DNA from 2 places in the Gilliamella sp. X-23 genome. Region 2 is predicted to be linked to the other one. Evidence: riboswitches for the same ligand, from Rfam matches in the RefSeq annotation. Region 2 holds a riboswitch; the other holds the start of a gene.

Region 1 (5,714 bases), on a different contig from region 2:
GGTGGTTTAAATTTGTAGTCTATTTATAGTAAGGCAAGGTTTCGGACGTTTTGACCTTTAGTGAACAAAATAGCTACAGTGACCACGTCCGAGCAAAGGGAATTAAAGCGAATTCCCTTTGCAATCCCACGCTTTGGCTACAGAATGTGGCCTGCGGCTGCCCGACGCCGGCGCTCGGTCTTAACGCACCGTTTGTGGTATTACTGGTATCATCCTGATACTCGCCTCTTCAAGGCCATCTTCGCTATGCTCAGATGTTCAAATTTGTTCCAGACAAATTTGTCAGACGCAGCACAAACTCGCCAAACATCCTTGTTTGGCGTGCTAACCTCGCTCTGTTGTCGGCACATTCTGACGCCGGAATAAGACAAATAACATAATCTTAGGTGTTTTGGGTGAATTTTTTTGTTAAAAAGCAATGTAATTACATCTAAAAAGTGGTCAGGAAAGGTATTGATTTTATTGAAGTTTTTTATTTTGCTGTTTTTAAGCTAAATCAATCACTTACACAACCTAAGTAAAGGTTGGCATACAACAAATCAACAAAATCACGAATAGAGCGTTTTAATAACATTCATTTAATCACCAAAAAATTGTTCAGAAAAGATATTGATTTTATTAGATTTTTAATTTAACAATCTTTACCCAAAACAAAAAAAAGGCTGCAAAGCAGCCTCTTTCCAGTAAAATAATACCACCAATACTATTTAATTACATAAAAGTTCACATCACGAGTATTTCTGAGAGCATCAACAAATTGCCTCAATTCTTTTCTATAAGTTTTCTCAGGATCGTTTTCTTCTGTACATTTGTCTTCTGCACCATAGCTTTTAGCCATTGCATCATTTGATGCCAAATTGTCGTATGGTTTTGTAAAATCACTACCTTTTAATGTCATAAGATGATTCCAATCATTTAACAGACCTTCCATATATTGGCGACCGGCTTCGCATTTTATGTTATTTAAGTCAATCTTAGGAATAACATATTGGCTTATCTCGCTGAACTTTTTAGGGTTGTAAGGGAAGCTAATGTCTTCTTGTTCATCTTCTTTTAAGAATTCAATAAAGTCGCTTTCACGATATAATTTTCTAAAACGTTGTTGATAAGATTGGTTTTTCTTTAATCTTAGGTCTTGAGTTATTTCTTTTGGGAAAGGCTGATCATAAGAATAATCCCAATGATATTGGCTGTATTCAATAAATACATCATTGATTAATTTTGCTGGCATCTCTATTTCTTGCTCTTTACCATCAATAATGGCTGGGATGTTATTTATTTCTCTGTTTTCTCTTAAGATCTTTTCGTATTGTTCATCATTCATCTCAGAGGTTGAATAGATGACTGTGTATAAGTAATAGTTACTTTGTGTTGGGTTAATAAGACCTAATTCGCCAAATTGAGCCGGTTTTACGACAAAATTGAAGTCGTCATTATTATACGATAAGGTATGTTTGCCATATTCAAATGTATAATTAACACCTGATTTGGCTGGAATCGTTAATTCTTTACCGTCAATAGTGACTTTTATTTCGTTAGCAGTAGGATTGTCAATCCAACGTTGGATACTAGATTGGCTAGCCCCAAAACAACCCACAAGAGTTAAGCTTAAAGTTAATAATAAACAATATGTTATTTTCTTCATCATAATAATTTGTTATAAGTGTTGATTGAAATATGATGCTATCATATTATGGATAAAATTGTAGTAATTTTAGTTTTTTTTATGTAAATTTTTATTAAGACTATAACCAGTAAAATTAGCGAGAATTTATGAAATTAATCGTCAATAATATGAGTTGTCAACATTGTGTTAAAGCAATTACAAAAGCGATCAATGATATCGATCCAAAGGCAAAGGTGACTGTTGATTTAACTAAACGCGAGGTCGATATTGAAAATAGTTCTATTTCGCAAGAATCTGCCATCACTGCTGTTAATGAGGCTGGTTATGAGTTTGTTGGGATTGCGTACTGACTACCTCTATATTTAATGGCACTAGGTTCTTTTGGGGCATCTTTGTTGATGCTACCTTGTTGAAATTTCACTTCAAAACAGAAATAACAAAACTTTGATGAAGGTATCGGCATATTTTGGGGAATGCTAGAATGCTTTTATCTGTTTATTAATAAGCTATTGTTAGAAGGATATAACTATGAAAGGTAAAATATTGAGTGTTACTGTGGCTATTATGGCTTGGTTTTGTGCGGTGTTTTTTGTTAATGCTTATCAGATTGAGTGCCCACAAAATATCAAGGTTAAAGAAGAAGTTGAAAACATGCCTGATGGGTGGGAGGTTTCTGACGATATAAATAGTTTGACTGTATCGTTTAGCAGCATGATTGTTTATTACGATAATCCTTCTAGAATGGGGGCTTTAAAACCAGCAAAAGGAACGGTTGATGGTAAGAAACATGAGTTAATATGGGAAGTTAATCACTATACGGACGCTGAACCTTATTATGTTGTTTGCTCTTATAATGTAAGAAGAATTGAGTTAATAAAAAAAATTGATTTATCAATGAAAAGTTGTTGGGCTGACTATTCTAAAAATGAACAAGGAAAAAAAGGGACACTTACCTGTAGCACAAGTGAAGCAAAGAATCTGCATTAGTTAACGTATGGGATTGGTTGTTATATACAATAGTTGACAACTTAAATCCCATTTAGTTTGTTTATTGTGCGATTACCACCAACGGTAAAAATGGTGTGTTGGTCCAATTCCTTTCCCTATATTTAAATCGTTAGCATGACTAATTGCGCCGTGTAGATAATTTTTGGCTTGGGCTATCGTGTCTGGTAAGCTGTTTTTAGGTAATAATGCGGCAATCGCTGCGGATAATGTGCAGCCTGTACCGTGGGTGTTTTTTGTTTGAATGCGTGGGGCGGTTATTTTAACTGTGTTATTTTGAGTGATTAAATAATCAGGGCTTTCATTGCTGGGCAAATGTCCTCCTTTCATTAATACCGCTTTACAGCCTAACTTGAGTAATTCATGCCCTTGCTTTTGCATATCATCTTCGTTTTTTGCTTCGTCACAATCAAGTAGTGCGGCGGCTTCTGGTAGATTGGGAGTGATGATGGTTGCTAGGGGGAGTAAAAGTTCGCGAATGGCTGTGATGGCGTCAGGTTTTAGTAGCGAATGTCCCCCTTTGGCGACCATGACGGTGTCTAAGACGATGATCGGGATTGGATTGGTTTTTAGCAGGTGGTGGACGGTTGTGACAATCTCTTTATTCATGAGCATTCCCATTTTTACGCTATCAATTTGAATATCTTGATAAAGCGTATTAAATTGGGCTTCAATAAATTCGGGCGAGATCGCTAATACCGCATCAACCCCTTGTGTGCTTTGTGCCGTTAGAGCCGTGATGACCGACATGCCATAGGCGCCGAGTGCAGAAAAGGTTTTTAGATCGGCTTGAATACCTGCGCCACCGCTAGGATCAGATCCTGCAATGGTTAATGCAATTGTTGTCATGATACTATTTCCTATTTAGCTTGCTTGATTTTGTTAATAAGCGATAACGTTGCTTGTTGAATATCTTTTTTGCCACAAATAGCCGAAACCACCGCAACACCGTCAATGCCTGTTTGGATAACATTAGTTACATTATTTTCATCAATGCCACCAATGGCAACAGCAGGGCGCTGCTTTAGTTCTACTAATTTGGTTAACTGTTCGGTTCCCAGTGCTGCCGTTGCATCTTTTTTTGTTGTTGTTGGAAAGATAGGGCCAATACCAAGATAATCAATTAGTTGCCAAGGAGTGGTATCAAGTTGTTGGCGATTAGATATCGAAAGCCCTAACCATTTATCTTTGCCGATGAGTTGGCGAGTGACATCGGCAGGTAAATCACTTTGTCCAATATGTACGCCATCGGCATTAACTGCTAAAGCAATATCCACATGATCATTTATAAATAGTGGGACAGGTGTATCACTTAGCGTTTCTTTCAATGCTAATGCTGCTTGATACCAATCTTTACCTGCCAGTTCTTTTTCTGATCTTAACTGTATAGCGGTTACGCCGTTTTTGACAGCAATTTTTGTTGTATTGACCATACCACTAATACCACCACAGAGTAGTGGATCGAGCACTAAATAAAGGGTTAAATCCAATTGTTTTTTCATCTTCTATCCTTATTCAAGTGATGGATTAAATAGTGAGAGTTGATCTAATAGAGATACTGCAAAGGTGCCTAATCCTTGCTGTTTATTAGCAAGTTCTGAGGCTTTTTTCATCATAAAACATGCTGAGGCGGTAGCAGATAAAATGTCAGGTGAATTGGCTATAAAAGCTGCTACCATGGCGGATAATGAACATCCTGTTCCCGTCACTTTAGTTAAAGCAATATCGCCCCCAGTTATGCTATATACGTTGTTACCGTTAGTGACATAGTCGATATCACCTGTCATTGCAACGATTGTTTGATATTTTTGCGCAAGCTCTTTGGCGGCGTTTAAAGCTGATTGGGGTGAGTCTTGACCGTCAGGTCCTTTTGCCAATGAGTTTTGACCGTTTAGCGCTAATATTTCTGAGGCATTACCACGAATTACCGTTGGTTTTAACGACAATAATTGATATGCAAATTCAGTACGATAATTAAGCGCAGGTCCTACAGCGACAGGATCGAGTACCCATGGGGTTTGTGTTTGCTGAGCTTTAGCTGCTGCTAATAACATACTTGTGGCTATGCTGCTGTGAATGGTGCCAATATTAATCAGTAAACTATCGGCAATGGTAACAAATTCAGCAACTTCTTGCTCTGCAATAACCATTGCCGGTGATGCGCCAATAGCAAGTAGTATATTAGCGGTAAAATTTTGGACTACATCATTAGTTATGCAATGCACTAGTGGGCGTTGTTGTTTAACGTGGTGGATAAAAGCGGTTGCTTGGTTGGTTGGAAATAATTTGACTGCTGGCATATTTATTTCTTCCTTATTATCTTTGCATGTTGGGAAGAATTTGCCAATTTTGTGACTTGATGGCTTAGACTTCCCTACGCTGGCATAATCCAGATCAGGTTCAACGGGTAAAATCTCAGTTTTTTGTTGAAACAAAAAACACCCCGAGTCAAAATTTATTTGTTTATTATGAACTGACTATCTATTTTTAACAAGTTATTGTAATAATTTTTCAATGTCCGTAATTGCCTTTCTATCTGGTAAGAAGATGATAAGGTGATCGTTTTCTTCAATAGTTAGATCGGTATTGACAATAATGACATCCTCACCACGGACTACAGCCCCAATGGTTACACCTGAAGGTATTTTTAAGCTGTTAATGTTTTTGCCGACGAGTCTCGATGTTTCACTATTACCATTGGCAACAATTTCGACAATCTCGGATTCACCTTGTCTTAATGAAACGACTTTAACAACGCCTGTTTGTCTTACATGGCTTAGTAGCTCTGAAATTGTGGCATGTTGTGGTGAAATTGCAATATCAATCACACTATCATTAATCAGTTCAAGGTAGGCTTGGCGTTGAATCAATACAATTACTTTTTTAGCCCCCATCCTTTTGGCTAGCATGGATGACATGATATTGGACTCATCATCACTGGTGACAGCAATAAACAGATCAGTAAGTTCAACTTGTTCTTGTGAGAGCAATTCCTGATCCGATGATTCACCGTGCAGAACTGTGGTATTAGTAAGTTGTTCAGCAATTAATTCGGCACGTTCGGCATTGCGTTCGATTAATT
Region 2 (5,714 bases):
GGCAATGTGATTATTTTCAGATTGTTTTAGTTGTTTTGGCAAACCATTAAAAACAATCTGCCCATTATCCACAACCAAACAACGCGAAAAGTAACTGAGCGAATCATCAAGATAATGTGATACCATCATTAAGGTTAAATTAAACTTATCACAAATTTGATTAACTAATGCTAACATTTCATAACGTAGAGCTTGATCAAGCGCTGAAAACGGCTCATCCAATAATAAAATAGGCCGATGTTGAATTAAACAACGCGCAAGTGCCACTCGCTGGCGTTGCCCACCTGATAACTGTTCTGGATATCGTTTGCCAAATCCATCCAATCCCACTTGAATTAAAATGTCACAAATAGTCTGTTGCTCAGTTACCGTTAATTTTAATGATGGCTTAAGTCCTAAAGCAATATTTTGTTCAACAGTTAAGTGACTAAATAAATTGTTATCTTGAAACAACATTGATACAGGGCGTTTGCCAGGGAGTAAGTTATTTGCGTATTGTTTATTAAGAATGATATCGCCCGATTCTGGATGAATAAATCCAGCAATTAAATTTAATAAAGTACTTTTACCTGCACCACTAGGTCCAACAATGACGACACGTTCTTTTGTTGGTATATCAACATTAAAGTGTATTTTAAAATTATCATATTGATAATTAATTTGATTCAGTTCGATCATAATCTATCACAGCCAACAAACTAAAAGATAATATTAACAATAATGCAGCCGTTACGGTACTTTCTTGATAATGATAATGAGAAATCTGTTCATACAAATAATAGGGTAGCGTAATGACAGACTGCCCACCAAACAACGCAACAATACCAAAATCACCCAATGACAATATCGCAGAAAAAGCAAAACTCTGAATGATTAATTTTTTTAGCGCCTTGTATTCGATCAAATAAAAATGTAAAAACCCATTAATATTAAGTGATTGGCTTAATTGCCAGTAACGTGAAGTCACATCATACATTGGTGCGGCAAGATTTTTTAATACAAAAGGTAATGCCATTAACCCATTACACAACATAATTAAGACACAAACAAGCACAGAACTATAAGCATACGAAAATAACATTAAAAACATACCCGACGCCAGTGCCATACTTGGAATAATTAAAATCAGCGTTCCAATCAACATTAATCGATTACTCCACTTTATTTGCTGATTAATCAATAGGCGGCTGTTGGTATAAAGTAATAATAAAGCAAGTAGCATAGCAAGCATTGCCGATCCCAAAGCAATTAATACCGAAAACATAACAGCATTTTGAAAAGTCGCCGTTAAAAATGACAACTTAAAAAAATAAATCCCTTCAATAAGTATTGTAATGATGGGTAAAATAATAAATAACCCACCAATAACAATAATCACCATACTCAACAACGCTAAGTGAAACGAAACCGGCACACAATAATTTTTCCTAACGCAGTTCACACTAAGTCTTTTGTTATAATTTGTTTTTTGCATCAACCGCATAAAACTAACGCAACAAACTAACTGCAAACAGGCTAAAAATACAGCTTGCATCAAATCAAACTCACGAATAGATTGATAAATAGCCACTTCAATTGTGGAATATTTTGGTCCACCACCAAGCGTTAATACTATGGCAAAACTCGAAAAACAAAGCATAAAAATAAGCGATGCCATCGGGAACAATTGCCGACGTAGCAGTGGCCATTCAACCAATTTAAAATAAGTAAAACTCGAAAAATTTAACTGCGTCGCTAACTGTTTGTGTGCGACTGGCACGTTATTTAAGGTTTGGTAAAATAAACAACAAGCATACGGAAAATTAAGAAACACATGCGCAAGTAATATACCTTTTAAGCCATAAATGGATGTAATAAATGGCAACCCCAACCAATTGAAAACCCCAGCCAATAAGCCATGTTTTCCATAAACAGACAGCAGCCCCGTTACAACAACAAGTGTGGGTAAAATAAAGGTAATAGGCATTATGCGTAACAATAACCGTTTACCCCAAAAATTGACCATTGATAAAGCTTTCGCCATTAATATGGCCAATAGGACAGATAATAATGTCGATAGCATTGCTTGAAATACTGTTATCCAAATCAAATGCATCAAATAACTATCAAAATAGACAGTTACATTATTAGATTTGATAGCGACCAAGCAAAGCGCACATAGTGCTGTGCCTAATACAATTAAGATGAAGCTTGCAGCGCTAAAACCTGGAAGTAATGTTCTTAATTTCAACATTGGGCTAAATAAAACTACTTACTAATGGTGGCTTTCCATTCACGTACCCACGCTTTTTGATTCTGTTCAACTTGCTTGGCATCAAACTCAAGCGGTTTATTGACTGGCTTAATTTGTTGAAAAGCTTCGGGTAATGGAATATTAATAATTGGATACATGAAATTTTTTTCAGCAAATTGGCGCTGTATTTCAGGGGTTAATAGATATCGCAAAAATGAACGTGCAAGTTCTGGTTGTTGACTATACTTAGTAATGCCCACAACTTCAACTTGGCGGTAATGGCCTTCATCAAAAATAGCCGCCGCATAACGATGATCATTATCATTCATAATATGCGCAACAGGTGAAGTGCTATAACTAAGCACAAAATCGGCCTCTCCTTTCAAAAATAGACCATAAGCTTCGCTCCAACCTTTGGTCACTGTCACGGTATTATTAGCTATTTTTTGCCAAGCAGATGCAGCATCATCACCGTATATCTTCTTCACCCAAAATAATAAACCTAACCCTGGTGTACTGGTTCTTGGATCTTGATAAATAATATTCCAGTTGGCTTGATTATCAACTAGCTCGTGCATACTCCTTGGTGGATGATTAATTTTTTGTTGATTATAAATAAATGCAAAATAGCCAAAATCATAAGGCATAAAATCACTATCCCACCAGTCGGTATTTAAATTATTGGGCTTACTAATTTTATGAGGAATAACAATACCCGCCTGTTTGGCTTGGTCTAAAAGGTTATTGTCTAACCCTAAAATCACATCGGCATTGGTTCTATCGCCCTCAAGACGAATTCGATTTAAAACCGCTACGCCATCGCCTAATGCAACAATTTCAAGTTGGCAATCGCACTGCGCTTCAAACCCCTGTTTAATCGCCTGACCAGGTCCCCATTCTGAAATAAACGAATTGTAACTATAAACGGTTAATGTAGGTTTTTCGTTGGTAGCATTGGCGTTATTGAGCATAAAAAGCGCAAACAAGCCTAAAGGTAATAAGACATTTTTAAAAAACATTTTGCCTCCAAAATAGCAAATAAAAGACAAAAGGTTTGAGCAGGTATAATAACTCAAATCCCTCCGCTGGCATGATCCAGTTCAGGTTCGACGGGTTATGTTAGCCAATCTAACATTCTCAGCCCTACTGGGCACCCCGTTGAGAACGCCGAGTAGTTTAGAGGTTAGAGTGGGGATTGTAAATAACGAAAGTGATAAAGGGGGTGGTTTGTGTTTTTTTTAAGCATCAAAATAAAAATATGATTAAAATCGATATCTTTTTCAGACGTTTTTTTAGTTAGTTAAATGGTTCTTATTATGGTTCCCTATTCGTAGTTTTGTTGATTTGTCAGATGTTGGCACCTTGTCAAGTTTGTGTAAACGATTGATTTTCCTTAAAAACACCAAACAAAAAACTTCAATAAAATCAATACCTTTCCTGACTGATTTTTAGCAAAAAAACTTGCGTAAAAATCAATCAAGGCTATTAAGTTTGTCTTGTTCTGGTGTCAGAATAATGCCAACAACAGAGTAAGGTCACCACACCAAACAAGGATGTTTGGTGTGGCTATACTTCATCGGGAACACAAATTTGTTTGAAGCGAAGTTGAACATATGAGCAAAGCAAAAGTGACCTCTTAGAGGCGAGTATCAAGATGATACAAGTAACTATAAAAAGACCACATCATACAGCCTTGCGTTGTTTTTTAAGGAGTTTGGCAAAAAACTCACTCAAACCAAATCATCGATGCCATCCGCCCTGTTTTATTTTCACGACGGTATGAAAAAAACTTGTCTTGTTCAGTATAAGTACAAAAATCACCTCCAAAAATCTTAGTTACTCCTATTGACTGTAAGCGTTGTTTAGCAATTAAGTAAAGGTCGGCTAAGTATTTTTGTTCAGCAGGGTTGATTAATTTAAAAGCAATTTTTGCATTGCGGTCGATTTTTTCAAATTGTTCCTTGACGTCAATACCAACTTCAAACTTTTTGGCGCTGATTGCTGGCCCAAGCCATGCGATGATGTTTGACCGTGGCGAGGCAAATTTTTTGACGGTTTCTTCCAGTATTCCATTACATAATCCTCGCCATCCTGCATGTGCTGCCGCAACTTCGTCACCATTGGTTGTACAAAACAAGACTGGCATACAATCGGCAGTGAGTACGACGCAAACTTGTTTGGGTTGATGGGTATAAGATGCGTCGGCTTCTATGGTTTGGTTAGGAATGTTGCCTGTTGCTGTTTGTAAAGCGATTTGCGATATATCCAGCGTTATGGTGCTGTGGGTTTGAGTTAACCAATAGGGTTCGCTAGGTATCTGTTCGGTTTGTATTAGGCGCTGACGGTTTTGCGCTATGTGTTCTAAATTGTCGCCTGTTCGACTCCCCATATTTAAGCTCGCAAATGGCGCCATGCTGACACCGCCTATTCGTGTTGTAGTGAAAGCTCGGACGTTTTTGGGCGCTATCCAATACGGGTAAATCGATTTTATCATGTTGATTACCAATCTAGTTCATCTTTGTGTTGTTCGGTGTCTTCTTGCAAGGCTTGAATTAGTGTCTGCATGTCTTGCGGTATTGGTGCATTCCATTGCATGAGTTCGCCTGTGATGGGGTGATACAGGCTTAACATAGTGGCATGTAGTGCTTGACGGTCAAAGTCGCGCAAGGTTTGAATAAACGATTCGCTTGCGCCTTTGGGCGGTCTTGGGCGTCCACCATAAAGTGGATCGCCAATTAATGGATGAGCAATATGTGCCATATGTACACGAATTTGGTGAGTTCGACCTGTTTCTAAGCGTAAACGTAATCGGGTATGTAAGCGGTACTTTTCCATCACTCGGTAGTGTGTAACCGCTGGTTTGCCGGTCGGGAATACCGCCATGTGGGTACGTTTGGTCGGGTGGCGAGTGATGGGTTGATCAACCGTACCCCCTGCGGTGATAATGCCCATAGCAACTGCTTCATATTCACGGGTGATTTCTCGGTGTTGAAGCGCATCAACTAAATGTGTTTGGGCGTTAATGGTTTTAGCAACAACCATCAGGCCAGTGGTATCTTTGTCAAGTCGATGAACAATACCAGCTCGCGGTACACGCGCTATGTCCGGATGATAATGTAATAAAGCATTTAATACCGTTCCATCAGGATTGCCGGCACCAGGGTGTACGACTAAATCACGCGGTTTGTTGATAACTAAGATGTCGTCATCTTCATAAACAATATCGAGTTTTATGTCTTCAGCCTGGTGATAGGTTTCTTCTTCGATTTCGGCATTGATTGTGATTTTTTCACCACCTAAGACCTTTTCTTTTGGTTTGTTAACTATATTGTTATTAACAGTGACTTTATTATTGACGATCCAATCTTTTATTCTTGATCGTGAATAATCGGGGAAAAGTGCTGACAACGCTTGATCTAAGCGCATTCCTAATTGGTGTTGTTCAATTTCGGTTGATAATTTTAACTCATGCATGTGTAAT

What was found. Region 2 has a riboswitch for thiamine pyrophosphate ahead of thiB (thiamine ABC transporter substrate binding subunit). Riboswitches for the same ligand answer to the same signal wherever they lie in the genome.
Region 1: linked by a shared signal. The riboswitch ahead of thiM (hydroxyethylthiazole kinase) and the one ahead of thiB (thiamine ABC transporter substrate binding subunit) in region 2 are both predicted to bind thiamine pyrophosphate.

The regions. Positions count from the first base shown of each region.
Region 1 is NZ_JBXSQG010000006.1:84,665-90,378, reverse strand. It holds gene ACYH9I_RS05825 (hypothetical protein) at 704-1,648, opposite strand; gene ACYH9I_RS05820 (heavy-metal-associated domain-containing protein) at 1,774-1,977, shown strand; gene ACYH9I_RS05815 (STY0301 family protein) at 2,156-2,614, shown strand; gene thiD (bifunctional hydroxymethylpyrimidine kinase/phosphomethylpyrimidine kinase) at 2,687-3,481, opposite strand; gene thiE (thiamine phosphate synthase) at 3,493-4,134, opposite strand; gene thiM (hydroxyethylthiazole kinase) at 4,144-4,932, opposite strand; TPP riboswitch at 4,987-5,088, opposite strand; gene trkA (Trk system potassium transporter TrkA) at 5,128-5,714, opposite strand, start outside.
Region 2 is NZ_JBXSQG010000003.1:78,120-83,833, forward strand. It holds gene thiQ (thiamine ABC transporter ATP-binding protein ThiQ) at 1-678, opposite strand, end outside; gene thiP (thiamine/thiamine pyrophosphate ABC transporter permease) at 656-2,233, opposite strand; gene thiB (thiamine ABC transporter substrate binding subunit) at 2,248-3,204, opposite strand; TPP riboswitch at 3,293-3,401, opposite strand; gene pgeF (peptidoglycan editing factor PgeF) at 3,960-4,724, opposite strand; gene rluD (23S rRNA pseudouridine(1911/1915/1917) synthase RluD) at 4,733-5,707, opposite strand.